DNA from 3 places in the Micromonospora sp. NPDC048063 genome. Region 1 is predicted to be linked to each of the others. Evidence: riboswitches for the same ligand, from Rfam matches in the RefSeq annotation. Region 1 holds a riboswitch; each other region holds the start of a gene.

Region 1 (5,470 bases):
CCGACGTCCACTCGGACTCCCGTATCAAGGCGGGCGGCGCGGCCAAGCACGAGCCGAACGAGCTGACCCTGGCGGAGACCCGCGAGCGCGAGGCCGACCTGGCCGCCGCCCTGCGCGAGCGCGCCCGGTTCCGCACCGGCGCCGGCGCCTCCATCACGGCCACCGTCACCGTCCCGGTCGTGGTGCACGTGATCCAGCGGGACGGCACCCGGGCCGGCGGCAACATCCCGGACTCGATGATCACCTCGCAGATCGACGTGCTGAACCAGTCCTACAGTGGGGCGACCGGTGGCGCGGCCACCGCGTTCAGCTTCCAGCTGCAGAAGATCAACCGGGTGACGAACCCCTCGTGGTACCCGATCGTGCAGGGCTCCTCGGCCGAGCGGCAGATGAAGACCTCGCTGCGCGAGGGCGGCAAGAACACCCTCAACGTCTACCTGGGCGAGCTGAGCAACGACCTGCTCGGCTGGGCGACCTTCCCGACCCGGAAGCTGAGCAGCATGGACGGCGTCGTCGTGCTGAGCGAGTCGCTGCCGGGCGGCACGGCCACCAACTACAACCAGGGCGACACCGGCACCCACGAGGTCGGCCACTGGCTGAACCTCTACCACACCTTCCAGGGCGGCTGCTCCGGCTCGGGTGACAGCGTCAGCGACACCGCACCCGAGGCATCCCCGGCGTTCCAGTGCCCGACCGGCCGGGACACCTGCACCGCCCCGGGCGTCGACCCGATCACCAACTTCATGGACTACACCTACGACTCCTGCATGCACCAGTTCACCGCCGGGCAGGCCAGCCGCATGCTGACCGCCTGGAACGCGTACCGCGCGGCGTAGTTCCCCCGCACGACCGGTGCCGGCTCCGCTCGACGGGGCCGGCGCCGTCGTCTTCGGGGCGGGGTGGGGGCGGTGCGGCGCCCCGGACGGGGACGGCCCGGGGCGCCGCACCGCGTCTCAGGCGGCCGGGCGGGCGGCGAGGCTGCCACCACTCCCGGACCGCGTCTCGGGCACCGCGGCGGTGCCGGCGGCGGCCGCACCGGGGTCGAGCCAGACCTGGACGGCGGGCCGGCCGTGCCCCTCGCCGGCGCCGCCCGCGACGCCCGGCTCCCGACGGGCGAGCATCGCCACGTCGACGGTGAACTCGAACAGCCGCCAGTCGACCTGCGGCGCGGCCCGGTGGCTGCGGGCCAGCCGGGCGACCCGGGCCGGGTCGGTGACCGGCCGGGCGTGGCCGGCGACGTAGGCCTCGTCGTCACTCTCCTCGGGCGGGAAGGAGTGCAGGGCGTAGCGGCCGTCGCGCTCCAGGTCGCGCCGCTTCGGCGAGTCGACCACGAAGCAGAAGAGCCCCTCGTCGGTGATCACTGGAGAGACGGGGTGGACCCGGGGCCCGCCGTCGGCGCGGACGGTGGCCAGGTAGCCGAAGCCCGGCCCGTACTGCTGCATGAGGGAGCGGATCCCGTCGGCGAGGCGGGGCTCGTCGGCGGCGAATTCGGACCAGGAAGCCATGCCGACATTCTATCGAACACGTGTACGAACAGGTAGTCCGACACGCAGGCCACGCACATCGCTCGCTAAGGTGGTGCGATGCTGCTCTCCGACCGCGACCTGGTCTCCGAGATCAAGGCGGGCACGCTCGCGCTGGAGCCGTTCGAGCCCACGCTGGTGCAACCGTCCAGCATCGACGTACGCCTGGACAAGCTCTTCCGGGTCTTCAACAACCACCTCTACACCCACATCGACCCGGCGATGCAGCAGGACGACCTGACGTCGATGGTCGAGGTGCCCGAGGGCGAGCCGTTCGTGCTGCACCCGGGCGAGTTCGTGCTCGCCTCGACGCTGGAGGTGATCTCCCTCGGCGACCAGCTCGCCGGGCGGCTGGAGGGCAAGTCGAGCCTGGGACGGCTCGGCCTGCTCACCCACTCCACCGCGGGCTTCATCGACCCGGGCTTCTCCGGCCACGTGACGCTGGAGCTGTCCAACGTGGCCAACCTGCCCATCACCCTCTGGCCGGGCATGAAGATCGGTCAGCTCTGCATCTTCCGGCTCTCGTCGCCGGCCGAGCACCCGTACGGCTCGGCCGTCTACGGCTCGCGCTACCAGGGGCAGCGCGGCCCGACCCCGAGCCGCTCCTGGCAGCACTGGCGCACCTGGCCGACCCGCTGACCCGACGGCCGCCTGTTAGGAAGGGGCCCTTCCTCTACCGAATGCGTTAGGAAGGGCCCCTTCCTTACACCTCAGCCGGGGCGGCCGTAACTGTGGATCGGGCCGTCGTCGACCTTCTTCATCTTGACCGGCACCCCGGCTCGGGAGGCGTGCACCACCCAGCCCCCGCCGACGTACATGCCGACGTGGTGCAGGTCGCTGTAGTAGAAGACCAGGTCTCCCGGGCGCAGCTCGCCCCGGGTGACGGTCGCGGTGACCCGGCGCTGCTGCGCGGCGTTGTGCGGGAGCGATACCCCGGCCTTCGCCCAGGCGGCGAGCATCAGGCCCGAGCAGTCGTACGCGTTCGGGCCCTCGGCGCCCCAGACGTAGGGCTTGCCGATCTGGGCGCAGGCGAACTTGACCGCGGTGCCGGCACCGCCACCCGGGTAGCTGGCCGGGCAGGGGGCGGGGCGCAGCGAACCGCCGCCGCCGCTGCCGTAGATCCGCAGCCGCCGCTTCTGCAGCCGGTCGATCTCGGCGTTGATCTGTTTCTTCTTCGCGGCGAGCTGGGCCTCCGTCCGGCCGAGTTGGACGACCATCTCGTCGAGCGGGGCCTTCTTCTCGGCCAGCCGGTCGCGCAGCTCGGCGACCTGCCGCACGTCCTGCTGCTGGTGCTGGGCGAACCGGTCGAGCAGTTCGAGCTGGCCGACCATCTGGTCGGGCGAGCGGCTGCCCAGCAGGGCGTTGACGGCGGAGACGTTCTCGCCCTTGTAGGCGCGGACGGCCAGCGCGCTGACCTCCTCCATCGCCTGCTCGACCTGCCGTTCCAAGGGCTCGATCTGCTTGGCGAGGGCGTCGGCCTGCCTGCGCTTGGCGGCCAGGTCCTGGCGGGTGGCGTTGTGCCGTTCGATGATCGGTTCGAGCTTGTTCCAGTCCTCGTCGATCTGGCGCTCGATCTCGGCGACCGTCGGTTCGGCGTGGGCCGCCGTGGCGCCGCCGGTCAGGACGACGGCGAACGCGGCCAAGGCGGCGAGGGCGGTGGTGCAGCGGTACCAGCGTGGGCGCGGCGCAGCCGTCGTCGGGCCGGCGGGTGCCGACCGTGCCGACGGTGGCCGCGGGGCATGGTGTGCCACCGGGCTCCGTACTCCTTCTTCCCGTACCGCCTACCGGGTTAGCTGACGGGTTCGGGCGGGAAGGGGACGCCCTACCGCAGGTGCTGCGGATTCACCCCGGGGTACCTGGGTCCCCGGCTCGCTCGGGAGCGACTCGGCGGTGTCGGACCGTTACCGCCCCGGATGGACGGACTGTCGCCGGCCGACGAATGACCAGAGTAGAGATGGTCGTTATCGATCCGCAACCCATCGCGCCGTGACACACCGTACTCATGCGGGCCGGTGGAGCGTGTCACTCGGGGCGACGAAATTTTCCTTCTTCGGTAAGTGACGCATGGAAAGGTATTGACCGGAGGTGGCGCCCGGGGCGAAGGTGGCCCCACATTCGCCCGTCCGACCTGGGGGTCTGATGCACCTGTCAGCGACATCGAGGAGCAGACGCGTCCTGCTGGCCGCCGCCGTGGCGGCCGCCCTGGCCGCGACGCCACTCACCGCCGCCGGAACCGCCGCCGCCGCGCCGACGACCGACCGGCAGCAGCAGTACGCCGCCGCGGCGGCGGAGTACGGCGTGCCGGAGAGCGTCCTGCTCGGAGTCTCCTACCTGCAGTCCCGCTGGGACACCAACGCCGGAACGCCGAGCACCAGCGGCGGCTTCGGACCGATGCACCTCACCGACGCGGAGTACGTCGCCGCCCTGCCCGGGGGCACCCACCACGACGACGGCACCGAGGACCCGCGGGGCGACGACTCCCGCCCGTCCCTGGCCGAGGCGCACGAGCCGCCGGACACCCCGCCGCCCGCCGAGGCCTCGCTGCGGACGCTCGACGCCGCCGCCGAGCTGACCGGCGCCAGCGAGGAGGCGCTGCGGACGGACGTCACGGCGAACATCCGGGGCGGCGCGGCGCTGCTGGCCGCGTACCAGAAGCAGATCGGCGCCCCGGTCGGCGCCGACACCGACCCGGCGGCCTGGTACGGCGCGGTGGCCCGCTACTCCGGCGCGGACAGCGCCGACGCCGCGGCGGCCTTCGCCAACGAGGTGTACGCCACCATCGGCGCCGGCGACAGCCGGCTGACCGACGACGGGCAGCGGGTCACCCTCGCCGCCCGCGCGGTGCAGCCGGAACGCTCCTGGCTCGACCGGCTGGGCCTGCGCAAGGTCGCCCGGCCCGACGGGCTGGAGTGCCCCGACACGATCTCCTGCGAGTGGATCCCGGCGCCCTACGTGCAGTACGGCCCGACCGTGGGTGACTACGGCAACCACGACCTCGCCGACCGGCCGGCCCAGCAGAAGATCGAGTACATCGTCATCCACGACACCGAGGGCTACTTCGGGCCCAGCGTCAACCTCGTCAAGGACCCGCGGCGGGTGGGCTGGCACTACACCCTGCGCTCGGTGGACGGCCACATCGCCCAGCACATCAAGACCAAGAACGTCGGCTGGCACGCCGGCAACTGGTACGTGAACGCCAAGTCCATCGGCCTGGAGCACGAGGGCTTCGCGGGGCACGGCACCTGGTACACCGAGGCGATGTACCGCACCTCCGCCAAGCTGGTCCGCCACCTGGCGCTGCGGTACAACATCCCGCTGGACCGGCAGCACATCGTCGGTCACGACAACGTCCCCGGCACCGTCGCCTCGACCGTGCGCGGCATGCACTGGGACCCGGGCCCGTACTGGGACTGGTCGCACTACTTCGACCTGCTCAAGGCGCCGTTCACGTCGACCGCCACGCCGCAGACGGGGCTCGTCACCATCGACCCCGACTTCGCCACCAACCAGCCGCAGTTCACCGGCTGCAACCGGCAGCCGCCGGGCGTGCCGAACCCGCCCCCGCCGGTGGCTCCCTGCCCGCTGCGCGGCTCGTCCGCGGTGATCCTGCACAGCGCGCCGAGCCACGACGCGCCGCTGGTCAACGACATCGCGCTGCGGCCCGACGGCACCCCGAACACCATGTACATCTCCGACCACGGCGCCCGGGCCTCCGCCGGGCAGACGTACGCCCTGGCCGAGGTGCGGGGGGACTGGACCGCGATCTGGTACCTCGGCCAGAAGGCGTGGTTCCACAACCCCGCCTCGAAGCCGACCGCGAAGTGGTCCGTGGGCTTCGTGGTGACCCCGAAGGCCGGCAAGGCCACCATCCCGGTCTACGGCCGGGCCTACCCGGAGCAGGCCGCCTACCCGGCCGGCGTGCCCTACCAGCCGATCTCCCCGCTCCA
Region 2 (5,470 bases), on a different contig from region 1:
CGCCCGCTGGGCCACCCGGAGCCGCTACCTGGGCGACTTCCCGGCCGAGTCGTACGCCGAGGCGTTCCTGGGCGCCGCGCGGCGGCTGCTCGACGCGGACTGGAACCCGCCGACGCCGCGCGCCGTCGGCGGGACCGGCCTGCCGGTCGAGCCGGACGAGGCGACCCTCTCCCCCACCACCTGACCGGCCGGCACCTCGCGGGTCAGCGGTACGGGTCGACCAGCTCCAGGACGGCCTCGGGGGCCTCGACGTGGGCGTTGTGGCCCAGGCCGGGCAGGGTGGCGACCGGCACGCCCAGCTCCTTGAGCTGGGCGTCGGTGACCATGGGGTCGTGCTCGCCGCGGGCCAGCAGCACCGGCACGTCCGTCGCCGCCAGCAGGGCCCGCAGGTCCGGCTCCCCCACCCCGAACGCGGCGGGGTCCATCGCCAGCCGCCAGCGGCCGTCGACCTGCCGCAGCCCGGCCTCGACCACCGGGTGGTCCGGCGCGAAGAGCCCGGTCAGGCCGGCCACCCGCAGGTACCGGCGGGCCGCCTCGTCCCGGCTGGCGAACCAGGTCACCGGTCGGGCGGCCAGCTCCCCGGCCTTCGCCAGCTCGGCCGGGGACCAGACGGCCTTGATGCCGAGCCCGACCACGGCGTCGACCGGCAGCCCGGCGCGGCGGGCGGCCAGCGCCAGCCCGACCACGCCGCCGAGGGAGTGCCCCAGCACGACGAGCCGGTCCCCCGCCGCGAGCCCCGCGGCGACCCGGTCGGCCAGCCCGGCGAACGAGTACGCCGACAGCGGCGGCGACCAGCCGTGGCCGGCGAGGTCCGGCGCCAGCCACCGCCCCGCCCACCGGCGCTCCAGCAGCGGCGCCCAGGGCAGCCACACGTCCCCGGTCGCGCCCATGCCGTGCAGCAGCAGCAGGACGCGCCGGCCGTCCCGGTCACCCGATTCGTCGGCCATAGGCCGCAGTGTGCCACCCGCCGTACGCCCCGGCGAGGGCCGTGACCCGGAGACGACATCGGGCGCCGGCTCCCGGGGTGGGGAGCCGACGCCCGACGGGTGTCTTTCTCAGGCGGAGTAGCCGCGGGTGGCGGCCCAGTTCGCCAGGGCGATGGTGGACATCCAGTACGACGCGGTCGCCGGGTTCGCCGAGTCGGCGATCTTCACCTGCCGGCCCTCGTCCTGGTAGCCCACGACGGCGATGTAGTGGCCGCCGGGGAACGAGTGCCAGCCGCCGTCGGTGTCGGTGGCGCTGCCGGCGACGTTCACCACGACACCCCGCCCGTCCGTGATGGCGGCGACCACGTCGGCCTGGAGCTGGTCCATCTGCGCCGGGGTCGCGGCACCGCCCGGGATCATCCGGGTCCGGTACGGGTCACCCTTCACCGTCGCGTTCAGCACCCGGGTGGTGTCCTCGGCCGAGTCGGTGCCCATCTCGTCGGTGCCCAGCTGGGCGCCGAGGGCGTCCTGGCTGCGCGCGATGCCGGCGGCGCTGAGGGCGTGCCGGACGGCCGCCGGACCGCAGTTGTAGAAGGTGGTCTGGGCCTGGTAGTCGTAGTCCAGGGACTTCGCCTTCGGCGGCTTCGGCGGCTCCGGCTTGCGGGTCAGGTCCGGGTTCGGGGCGGCGCTGGTGGCGCTGGCCGACGGAGCGGCGCTGGACGCGGCCGGGGCGCCGGTCGACGGGGCGGTCGCGACGCGGGCGTCGCCGCGCGAGGCGACGCTGCCGTCCCGCAGCTCGCTCACGGCCACCGGGGCCTGTGCGGCGGCGGGTGCCTCGTCGGTGCCGGCCAGCAACGCGCCGGTGCCCGACGCGAGCACGAGCGCCGCGGCCGACGCGGCGGCCACCTGGTACGGACGCTCGGACGTGAGGCGACGGAGCTGACGCTTGAGGTGGTGCTTCACGGTTTCCTCCACGGGCTCGGGGGGTGAGCGGCCGCCGGTCCGCGCAGGGGGGACCGACCGCGCGGACGGCGTCCGGCGGTGGTGGACCACTCAGGGGATGCGCCCGGGATGCCGGGCGACGGGCGGTGACCGGTGGGTCAGCTCGCGGCGTGCGGACGGGCGAGCGCGGGCACCGCGGCGCCGTGGAGGCGCCGGAACGACCGGGGGGCGGGTGGGTGCTGCACGGGGATGGAACTCCTTCCGACGCCGCCGACCGGGTTAGCTGACGGATTCGGGCGGGAAGAACGCCCTACCGCGGGCCGTGGCCCGCGGATTCACCCCGATGTTGCACTGGGTCCCCGGCTCGCCTGTTCACGATTAGGCGGGTCGGCGCGGCGTCGCCTCTTGCGATCGGTTACCGCACCGGACGGGCCGACACTACTGGCCGGCCCGCGCCCTGCCAACCCGCTCCCACCTGCCTAAACCTTGATCTCCGGACTTTTTTTGCGGTCAGTTCGGCACTGACGCGACTCAATGGGACGACCGTTTCCCGACGCACCTTGCGTCGACAACCGGACGAGCGGCGGACATCGGCGCGGAATCGTCGGCGGGAATCGGCCGGGCCGCGCCGGATGACCGGTTCGGCGCCGCTATGACCGGCGTCACGAAATTGCCCGGCGGTGTCAGCCCACCCGCGCGGGCCGCCAGCGCGCGGCGAGCGCGGGCCGACGCCCGGCGGACACCGGCCGGGCCGCCGGGAGCCGGCCCGGCCGGAGCCGGACCGCTGCGGCGTACGCCTCCCCGGCCAGGGCCCGCGCCGCCTCGGCGGCCAGGTCGGCGTCCCGCCACGCCGCCCGTTCCCGCTCGGCGGCGGCCCGGTGGGCGGCCCGCTTCGCGTCGCGTACCGCCCGGGCCAGCGCGATCTCCTGCTCGACCGGGTGCCGGCGGGGATCCCAGCCGGCCCGGCGGCCGAACACCTCGCGGAGTTGGCGGGTGGAGAGGTCGCCGCGCCAGTGGGCCGCCACCGCCGCATGGTGCAGCCAGCGCTCGCGGGCGGCGTACTCGGCGGGCGTGCGCGGGGTGCGCGGGGCGGGCAGGGCGGCGGCCCCGGTGAGGCGGCGGGCGGCGGTCTCCGCCTCGTCGTACGCCCGCCAGGCCCGGTCGGCCTCCTCCCGGGCGGCGAGCCAGTCGGCCCGCCACCGCCGGGCGGTGCGGGCGGCCCGGCCCGCCGCGACGGCCACCTCCTCGGCGTAGCGGCGCAGGTCGGCCGCCTCCGCCACGGGGTCGACCGCGGGCGGGGCGACCGGCTCGTCGGCCGGACGGAGCCGCTCGGGGCGGGCGACCAGCACGGCGAGCACGGTCAGGGCCAGCAGGAGCAGGGCGGACCAGATGGCGGCGGCCCGCGGCACCTCGATCAGGAACTGGTAGACGACGGTCTCCATGGTCGGCACCTCACGGGGAGCGAGTGCGTCAGCGGGTCGCACGCGGCGCCCGGGTGGCGGGGCGTGGCGGTGCCACGTCCCGCCGCCGGGACGGGCGCGGGTGGTGGAGAGCGGAGGACGGGCACCTGTCAACGCCTGCGATAGCGGAAGGAGCCCTTCCTACGCCGTGCGGCGGGCGTGGTCGCGGGGCGCGCGTGCCCCGCGGGATGGTGCGGATCAAACGTGCGGCGGGCCCCGGGGGCCGGCCGCGCCGGGGGTGTGCCCGCCCGGCGCGGGGGCCGGGCCGGGGGTGACGGCCCCGGCGGCCTCACCCGGGTCGGCCGGAGCGGCGGGGTGGCCGGGGCCGGCGGCGGCCCGGTCGACGGCGGCCCGGTCGACGGCGGCCCGGTCGACGGCGGCCCGGTCGACGGCGGCACCGTCGACGGCGGCACCGTCGGAGAGGACGCGGTGGTCGGCGACCGCCACGGGCGGGTCGGCGGGTGCCAGCGTGACGGGGAGCGCCGGGACCGGGGGCGCCCAGGCGTCAGCCGGGGGCGCCCAGGTGTCGGTCGCGGAAACTCCGGCCTGGGCCGAGGCGGCGGCGGGAAGGGCCCCGGCGCCGACGGCGAACGCGACCGCGACGGCGAGGCCGGTCAGCAGCCGTACGGCCCACCGCGCCACCCACCACAGGGGACAGGTGAGCGCGACGGGAAGCACGCGACCACGCTACCGCCGATGCCACCGGTCCGCATCGCCGCCCGGCGTGTCCCGTCTGCGGCGGTCTCGGCGGCCCTCCGGACCGGTGCTCTGCGCGCCCGGCCGTCCACCGGAGGACCGCACGGACCAGGGTGGACGGGTGGTCCGGCCGCCCCAGTGGGTCGACCTGTGTCAGTGGACGCGATCGTCCTACGCCCGGGGACGCGGCCGGCCGGCCGTCGCACGGGACTCGACGTACGCCGGTCGGCGGTCCGCCTCCGGCTCGGCGTGCCGGGGGCGCGGCACGACGCGTCCCCGCTCCCCCGGCACGGCCGGCGCTCGCTCCCCTGGTCGCTGCCGCGGGGCGGCCACACCTTCGACCGGCGGCGTCGCCCGGGCCGGGCGGCGCGGGCCGAGCAGCCGCATCATCGGCGTCTCGACGAAGCGGTGCAACGCTCCGGCGAGGGCCAGGTTGGCCAGCAGGAAGCCGAGCACCGCGGCCAGCCCCCACCAGCCGCGGTACCCGACGCCCCAGTCGCCGGTGAGCCGGAGCACGGTCACCATCACCAGCACGTGCACCAGGTAGAAGGCGAAGGAGACCTCGCCGAGCCAGACCATCGGCCGGGACCGCCACGGCGACCGCCGCCCGCGCACGTCCGCGTCCGCCGCCGCGGTGATGACCAGGATGTACGCCACCGCGAGCAGGGCCGCCCACAGCTCGGCGCGCACCCACTGCGCGGCGACCACCCAGGTGGCCACGAAGACCAGGCTCGCCACCGGCAGGCCCGGCCCCCGCCACCGGCCGCGCCGCATCAGCTCGGCGGCGGCCACGCCCATCCAGAACTCCAGGGACCGGACGGGCGGGAAGATCTGGGTGAACCACCAACGGCTCTCCTCGGGCACCAGGGCCTGGGCCGGCCAGAGCGCCAGGATCAGCAGCGGCACCGCGACGACCACGGTCCACAGTGCCCACGGCCGGGCCCGGCGGAGCAGCGGCAGCGCCAGCGGCAGGCAGAGGTAGAAGAAGAACTCGCAGGACAGCGACCAACTGACCGTGTTGATGCTGTAGAACGCGCCCGGCCGAGGGTCCCACGCCTGGAGCAGGAAGAGGTTCTCCACCGCGACGCCGCGGTCCACCGGGTCGGCGAACCAGGCCGCGACCAGCAGGGCGAGCGCCCACAGCGCCACGTGGCTGGGCCAGATCTTGGCGATCCGGCGACGCCAGAACGCCCGGCGGGAGTCGGTCGGCCGGGCCGACCACACCAGCACGAAACCGCTGAGGATGAAGAAGAACTGCACGCCGGACAGGCCCAGGGTGAAGACCCAGTTCACCACTGCCCGGTGGTCCGGCTCGGCGATGATCCCCATCGTGCCGGCGTGGAAGCCGAAGACGAGCAGGGCCGCCACCCAGCGCAGCCCGGTCAGCGAGGGCAGCCGACCGGCCGGGGGCGCGGGCCGGGCCTCCGGCGCGACGGTCGCGGCCCC
Region 3 (5,470 bases), on a different contig from region 1:
GCGCGCGAAGTCGTCGTCATCGTCGTCGTCATCGTCGCCGCCGCCGAAGCCGCAGGCCAGCACGAGGGCCAGCAACGCGCCGACACCGGCCAGCGCGGCAAGTCTCCTGATCATCGATCGTCCTCCCGTCGTGGCACTCGTTCTTCGGGCCGATGCTAGGCAGGATGGGCAACCCGCGGGCGGGAGCGGGGCCGGCCACGCCAGGAAGTTCGGGTGCCGGGCGGTGCCGGCGGGAGACGGCTACCCTGGGTCGGCGACGCGTCAGCGGCAGCTGATCGTTGGGTGAACAAGAAGTGAAAAGTCCGGACAAGGGCGACTTGGTGCGCCCTCATCCGCGAATTGCTCATCCCGAGGGGTGGCGACCGAGGCCGTCGGAGGAATACTCTCGGTCGCGGCCCGCGTACTGATGAGGCGCCCGTCGGACGGGCGAGTGGAGGTGCTCGCGTGAGCCTGTCGATCGTGAAGTCGGTTATGCCCGGTGGTGTCATCGAGATCGCCCCCCGGGGCGAGATCGACGTCGACACCGCATACGAGGTGCGCGAGGCGATCGCCGAGGTCCTGGCCAAGGGGCGCCCCAGCCGGATCGAGCTCAACATGAGGCTCGTCACCTTCATCGACTCCGTCGGTATCAGCGCGATGGTCGCCGGCTTCCAGACCGCCGAGGTGAGCGGCGTCAAGCTCGTCGTCACCGAGCCGAGCCGGTTCGTGCACCGGCAGCTCTGGGTGACCGGCCTGCTCGGCCTCTTCGGCGCCCCTGAGCCCTACTACGCCGGCGCGCCCGCCCCCGAGGTCCTCCCCGGCGCCTGACCCGCCGGCAGGGGTCCCGCCGGTGCCCCGTTGGCGTCAGTCGTCGCCGCGGCCCGACAGGTCGATGTCGGACGCCTCGGTGACGCGCGGATCGCAAGGCCGGCATCCGCGCGGAGCGGCGCGCCGTTGCCAGCGCGCCGCCGGTGCGCGACGATCGGGCGACGGCGACGGTGGGGAGACGGCGTGCTCAGGCGGGATTCCTTCAGCTACACCGTCCAGGCGCGCTGCTCGCTCGCCGACGCCGCAGGGTTGCTCGCGGACCCGGCCCGGCAGCAGGACCTGCACCCGCTGATCGCCCGGGTCCGCCGGGTGTCGCCCCGTCGCGGCGCGCGGGCCAGCTACCTCATCACCGACCGGCTGGCCGTCGGGCCGCTGCGCCTGCCGGTCACCTACCGGGCCGACGTCCTGGTCGACGGGCCGGACGAGATCGTCACCGTGGCGCGGCAGTGGCCGGCCACCACGGTGCGCAACCGGACCCGACTGCGGGCCGAGCCGGACGGCGTGGTCCGGATCGACGTCGAGATCACCCTCACCGCGCCGGTCCCGCTCTTCGGCTACGCCTTCAGCCAGGCGCGCGCCGCCCACCTGGGGCTGGCGGCCCGGCTCGGCGTCGCCCTGGGCGGGCACCCGCCGGAGTCACCGCCCGCCTGAGCCGGGCATCGACGACACGGCGGCATGCCCGGCCGTCGGCCGGGGAGGTGGCGGCGGGAAGGCGGTCGCCCCGGCGACCCGCGAGCGGGTCACCGGGGCCGGGGCGTCAGTAGACCGACAGGTGCACGTGGTTGGTGTGGTCGCTGGACGGGTCGCCGTTGGCGCCGCTGTACGACTTCCATCCGCTGCTGGGCAGCCAGATCTGCCTGTACCAGATCACGTAGAGCACGGCGAGCCGGTCGGCGTTCTTGACGAAGTACGTCGCCAGGTTGTTGCCGTACGTCCTGTCGCCGCCGGTGGCGTCGCCCCCGAACCCGCTCTTCTGAGCCGCGAAGTCGCAGGCCCGGCCCTTGGGGTGCTCGCCGGAGCCGCCGGGGCGGTAGCAGGAGACGTAGCGGGTGAAGCCGGACGCCTTGGCCTGGTTGAGCGCGTGCAGGGTGCGCGGGGTGATGCAGCCGTTGGCGGGGGTGGGGTCGTTGACGCTGCACGACTCGGACGGCCAGGACCCGTCGGAGTTGCGCGGCGCCGGCTTCGCCGTCGCGGTGGAGCTGCCGCCCGGCCCGCCGCCGCTCGACTGCGACCGGTTGGCCACCGTCAGCGCCCGCTCCGCCTGGTCCTTGCGCTTGGCCATCAGCGTGACCTGCTTGCGCTGCTCCCGGATCTCGCCGTCCAGGGCCAGCTTGGTGCGGGCGGCCTGGTCACGGGTCTCCTGGAGCTCGCGGAGCGCCCGGTCCTCGTTGGCGGCCACCGCGTCGAGAGCGGCGGCCCGGTCCATGAAGCCGTCCGGCGAGCTGCTGTTGAGCAGGGCGGACACCACCCCCAGCCGGCCGGTCCGGTAGGCCACCCCGGCGATCTCGCCGACCTTGCTGCTCCGCTCGGTCAGCTCGCTCTCGGTCGCCTTGAGCTGTGTGGCGAGCTGCTGCTGCCGTTTGACCGACGTGTCCAGCGCCCGCTTGGCGTCCAGGTAGCCCTTGCTGGCGGCTTCGAGCTGGGCCCGCAGGGCGGGCGTGCCGCCCTCCTGGTCCTGGCCGGGGGCTGCGGCGAGCAGGCCGGCCCGGGAGGCGGCCGCCGCGGGGGCGGTGGTGACCGGGGCGACCGCGGCGCCGAGGGTGAGCGTCACGGCGATCAGGGCCGCCAACCGGGCGGCGCGTCGTCGTACAGGTGCCATCACTGGCATACACGTGTCCTTCCGTCAGCCGCCGACCGGGTTAGCTGACGGGTTCGGGACGGAAGATCCCTACCGCTGACGCGGATGCACCCCACGAACTTGGTTCCCCGGTTCGCCCCGCCGGGCGATTAGGCGGCGGCCACCGCCGGCACCGGTGGGTGCCGCCTGGCGGAGGCCGGAACCGAGCCTACCGGTGCGGGTGTGACTGGTGTAGCACAGGTGACTGAGGGTGCCTGTCCGCTTACCGTCAAATCCGACATAAGTCAACAATACTCTCCCAGATTTAAGGCTGTGCTCATTACCACTCAACCGACCCGCAGGCCCCGGGAGACGCCCCCGGCTCGATCTGCAACGTCGCGTGCTCGATCTGGAAGTCCTCGTGCAGGGCCGTCCGGGCTGCGGTGAGCACCGCGCCGACCTCCGCGCCCGGCGCCATGGTCAGGTGCGCCGAGGCCACCTCCATCCCGGAGGTCAGCGTCCAGACGTGCAGGTCGTGCACCTCGGCCACGCCGGGCACGGCGGCCAGCCGGTCGTGCACCCTGGCGACCTCGAGGTGCTCCGGCGCGGCCTGCACCAGGATGCGCAGCGCGGCGCGCCCGAGCCGCCAGGTGCGGGGCAGGATGAACAGCCCGATGGCCACCGCGACCAGCGGGTCCGCCCACCACCAGTCGGTGACGGCGATCAGCAGGGCCGCGCCGATCACGCCGAGTGAGCCCAGCAGGTCGCCCAGCACCTCCAGGTACGCGCCCTGCATGTTGATGCTCTCCTTCGCCCCGGACCGCAGCAGGGCGAAGGCGGCCACGTTGGCGAGCAGGCCGAGCACGGCGACCGCGAGCATCGGGCCGGCGAGCACCTCCGGCGGGTCGCCGAACCGGCGTACGGCCTCGACGACCACGTAGACCGCGACGCCGGAGAGCAGCACGGCGTTGGCCAGGGCGGCCAGCACCTCCAGCCGGTAGAGGCCGAAGGTGCGCTGCGGGTCCGCGCCGGCGCGCCGGGTCGCGGTGATCGCCGCGAGCGCCATGCCGATGCCGAGCACGTCGGTGAACATGTGCCCGGCGTCGCTCAGCAGGGCCAGCGAGCCGGTGCGGAAGGCGGCCACCGCCTCCACCACCATCAGGGCGCCGAGCAGCGCGAACGCCGCCCAGAGGCGGCCCCGGTGGCGGTGCGCGGCATTCGCGACCGACCCGTGGTGGTGGTCATGACCTGCACCCACGCGCCCACCTTCCGTCACCCGTCCGGACCCGGTTCAATCTATGCTCACATCGCAATATGTGCAAGTGACTGCCCGGCGGCGGCCGGGACGACTCAGCCGGTCGGGTCGACGGTGGTCAGCCGCTGGGTGGCCCGCGACAGCGCGACGTAGAGCGTCCGTACGCCCGAACCCGGGTCGGCCCGGATCTCACCCGGGGCGACCAGGACCACGCCGTCGTACTCCATGCCCTTGGCCTCCAGGCTGGTCACCACCTGCAGGCGCGGCGCGCCCAGCCCGCCCAGCCACCCGGCCACCTCGTCCCGGCGGGGCACCGGCGTGATCACGCCCACGGTGCCCTCCACCTCGGCCAGCAGCGCCGTGGCCGCCGTCACCACGGCGGTCTCCAGCTCCGCCGGCGGCACCACCAGCTCGACCGGGTCGACGCCGGTGGAGCGCACCGCCCTGGGCAGCGGGAGATCCGGGTGCAGCCGGCGGATCTCGGCCGCCGCCACCGCGAAGATCTCCGCCGAGTTGCGGTAGTTCGTGGTCAGGGTGAAGTGGTGCCGCTTGCGCCGGCCCAGCGCCTGGTCCCGGGCCCGGGTCAGCTCCTCCGGGTCGCCCGTCCACGCCGTCTGCGCCGGGTCGCCCACCACCGTCCACGAGGCCAGCCGGCCGCGCCGGCCGATCATGCGCCACTGCATCGGCGAGACGTCCTGCGACTCGTCGACCACGACGTGCGCGTACTCCCGGTAGTCCTCCGGGCGCTGCCGCGCCGCCTCGCGGGCCGCGCGCTGCCGGTCGGCGAACGTGCTCAGCTCGCGGACCCCGCCGGCCAGCTGGAACGGGTCCCGCTTCGGCCGGGCCGGCTTCATCGGCTTGCCGAGCAGCGCGTCCAGCTCGTCCAGCAGCGCGATGTCGGCGATCGTCAGCCCGGCGCGGTCCAGGCTCCGGTACGCGTCGGTCAGCAGCCGGATCTCGGCGCCGGAGAGGATCCCGCCGGCGTACCGGCGCAGCCGGTCGGGGCGGGCCAGCCAGCCCAGCACGTGCCGGGGGTGCAGCCGGGGCCACCACGCCTTGAGGAACTCCCGGAACTCCGGCCGCTCGGCGACCTCGTCCTCGAACGCGCGCTGCTCGGGCAGCCGGCCGATGCCCAGCCGACGGGCCTGCGCCCAGAGCGCGGCGAAGACGCCGTCGAAGCCGGCGCGGCGCACCTCGTTGCGGCGGGCGCCCCGGGGCATCGCCCGCTCCCGGATGGCGTCCAGCTCGCGGCGGTCCAGCCGGAGCAGCTCGCCCCGGTAGAGCAGTCGCAGCTCGGCCGGGCCGTCCGGCACCGCGTCCCGGGCCGCCCGTTCCAGCACCCGGCGCATCCGCAGCGAGCCCTTGACCGCCGCCACGGCCGGCGGGTCGGTACGGGTGGCGCTCATGCCCGGGAACAGCGTGCCCAGCGAGTGCAGCGTGGCGGTGTCCTCGCCGAGCGAGGGCAGCACCGAGGCGATGTACTCGACGAAGACCGAGGACGGGCCGACCACCAGGATGCCGCCGCCGGCGTACCGGCTGCGGTCGGAGTAGAGCAGGTACGCGGCCCGGTGCAGGGCGACCGCCGTCTTGCCGGTGCCCGGGCCGCCGGAGACGATCGTCACCCCGGAACC

What was found. A riboswitch is a leader RNA that binds a small molecule or an ion and turns the genes downstream of it on or off. The one in region 1 is predicted to bind cyclic di-AMP.
Region 2: another riboswitch for cyclic di-AMP. It lies ahead of ACGFZ2_RS11360 (C39 family peptidase); the one in region 1 lies ahead of ACGFZ2_RS25180 (NlpC/P60 family protein).
Region 3: another riboswitch for cyclic di-AMP. It lies ahead of ACGFZ2_RS30295 (coiled-coil domain-containing protein); the one in region 1 lies ahead of ACGFZ2_RS25180 (NlpC/P60 family protein).

What each region holds. Positions count from the first base shown of each region.
Region 1 is NZ_JBIDBG010000012.1:3,028-8,497, forward strand. Features, by position in the region: gene ACGFZ2_RS25165 (zinc metalloprotease) at 1-836, shown strand, start outside; gene ACGFZ2_RS25170 (pyridoxamine 5'-phosphate oxidase family protein) at 954-1,505, opposite strand; gene dcd (dCTP deaminase) at 1,584-2,162, shown strand; gene ACGFZ2_RS25180 (NlpC/P60 family protein) at 2,234-3,166, opposite strand; cyclic di-AMP (ydaO/yuaA leader) riboswitch at 3,287-3,423, opposite strand; gene ACGFZ2_RS25185 (N-acetylmuramoyl-L-alanine amidase) at 3,663-5,470, shown strand, end outside.
Region 2 is NZ_JBIDBG010000003.1:641,738-647,207, reverse strand. Features, by position in the region: gene ACGFZ2_RS11370 (CDP-glycerol glycerophosphotransferase family protein) at 1-184, shown strand, start outside; gene ACGFZ2_RS11365 (alpha/beta fold hydrolase) at 204-947, opposite strand; gene ACGFZ2_RS11360 (C39 family peptidase) at 1,056-1,901, opposite strand; cyclic di-AMP (ydaO/yuaA leader) riboswitch at 2,122-2,263, opposite strand; gene ACGFZ2_RS11355 (hypothetical protein) at 2,552-3,310, opposite strand; gene ACGFZ2_RS11350 (hypothetical protein) at 3,527-4,006, opposite strand; gene ACGFZ2_RS11345 (acyltransferase family protein) at 4,196-5,470, opposite strand, start outside.
Region 3 is NZ_JBIDBG010000021.1:5,623-11,092, reverse strand. Features, by position in the region: gene ACGFZ2_RS30310 (hypothetical protein) at 1-114, opposite strand, end outside; gene ACGFZ2_RS30305 (STAS domain-containing protein) at 445-807, shown strand; gene ACGFZ2_RS30300 (SRPBCC family protein) at 991-1,458, shown strand; gene ACGFZ2_RS30295 (coiled-coil domain-containing protein) at 1,565-2,626, opposite strand; cyclic di-AMP (ydaO/yuaA leader) riboswitch at 2,640-2,771, opposite strand; gene ACGFZ2_RS30290 (cation diffusion facilitator family transporter) at 2,925-3,842, opposite strand; gene ACGFZ2_RS30285 (HelD family protein) at 3,935-5,470, opposite strand, start outside.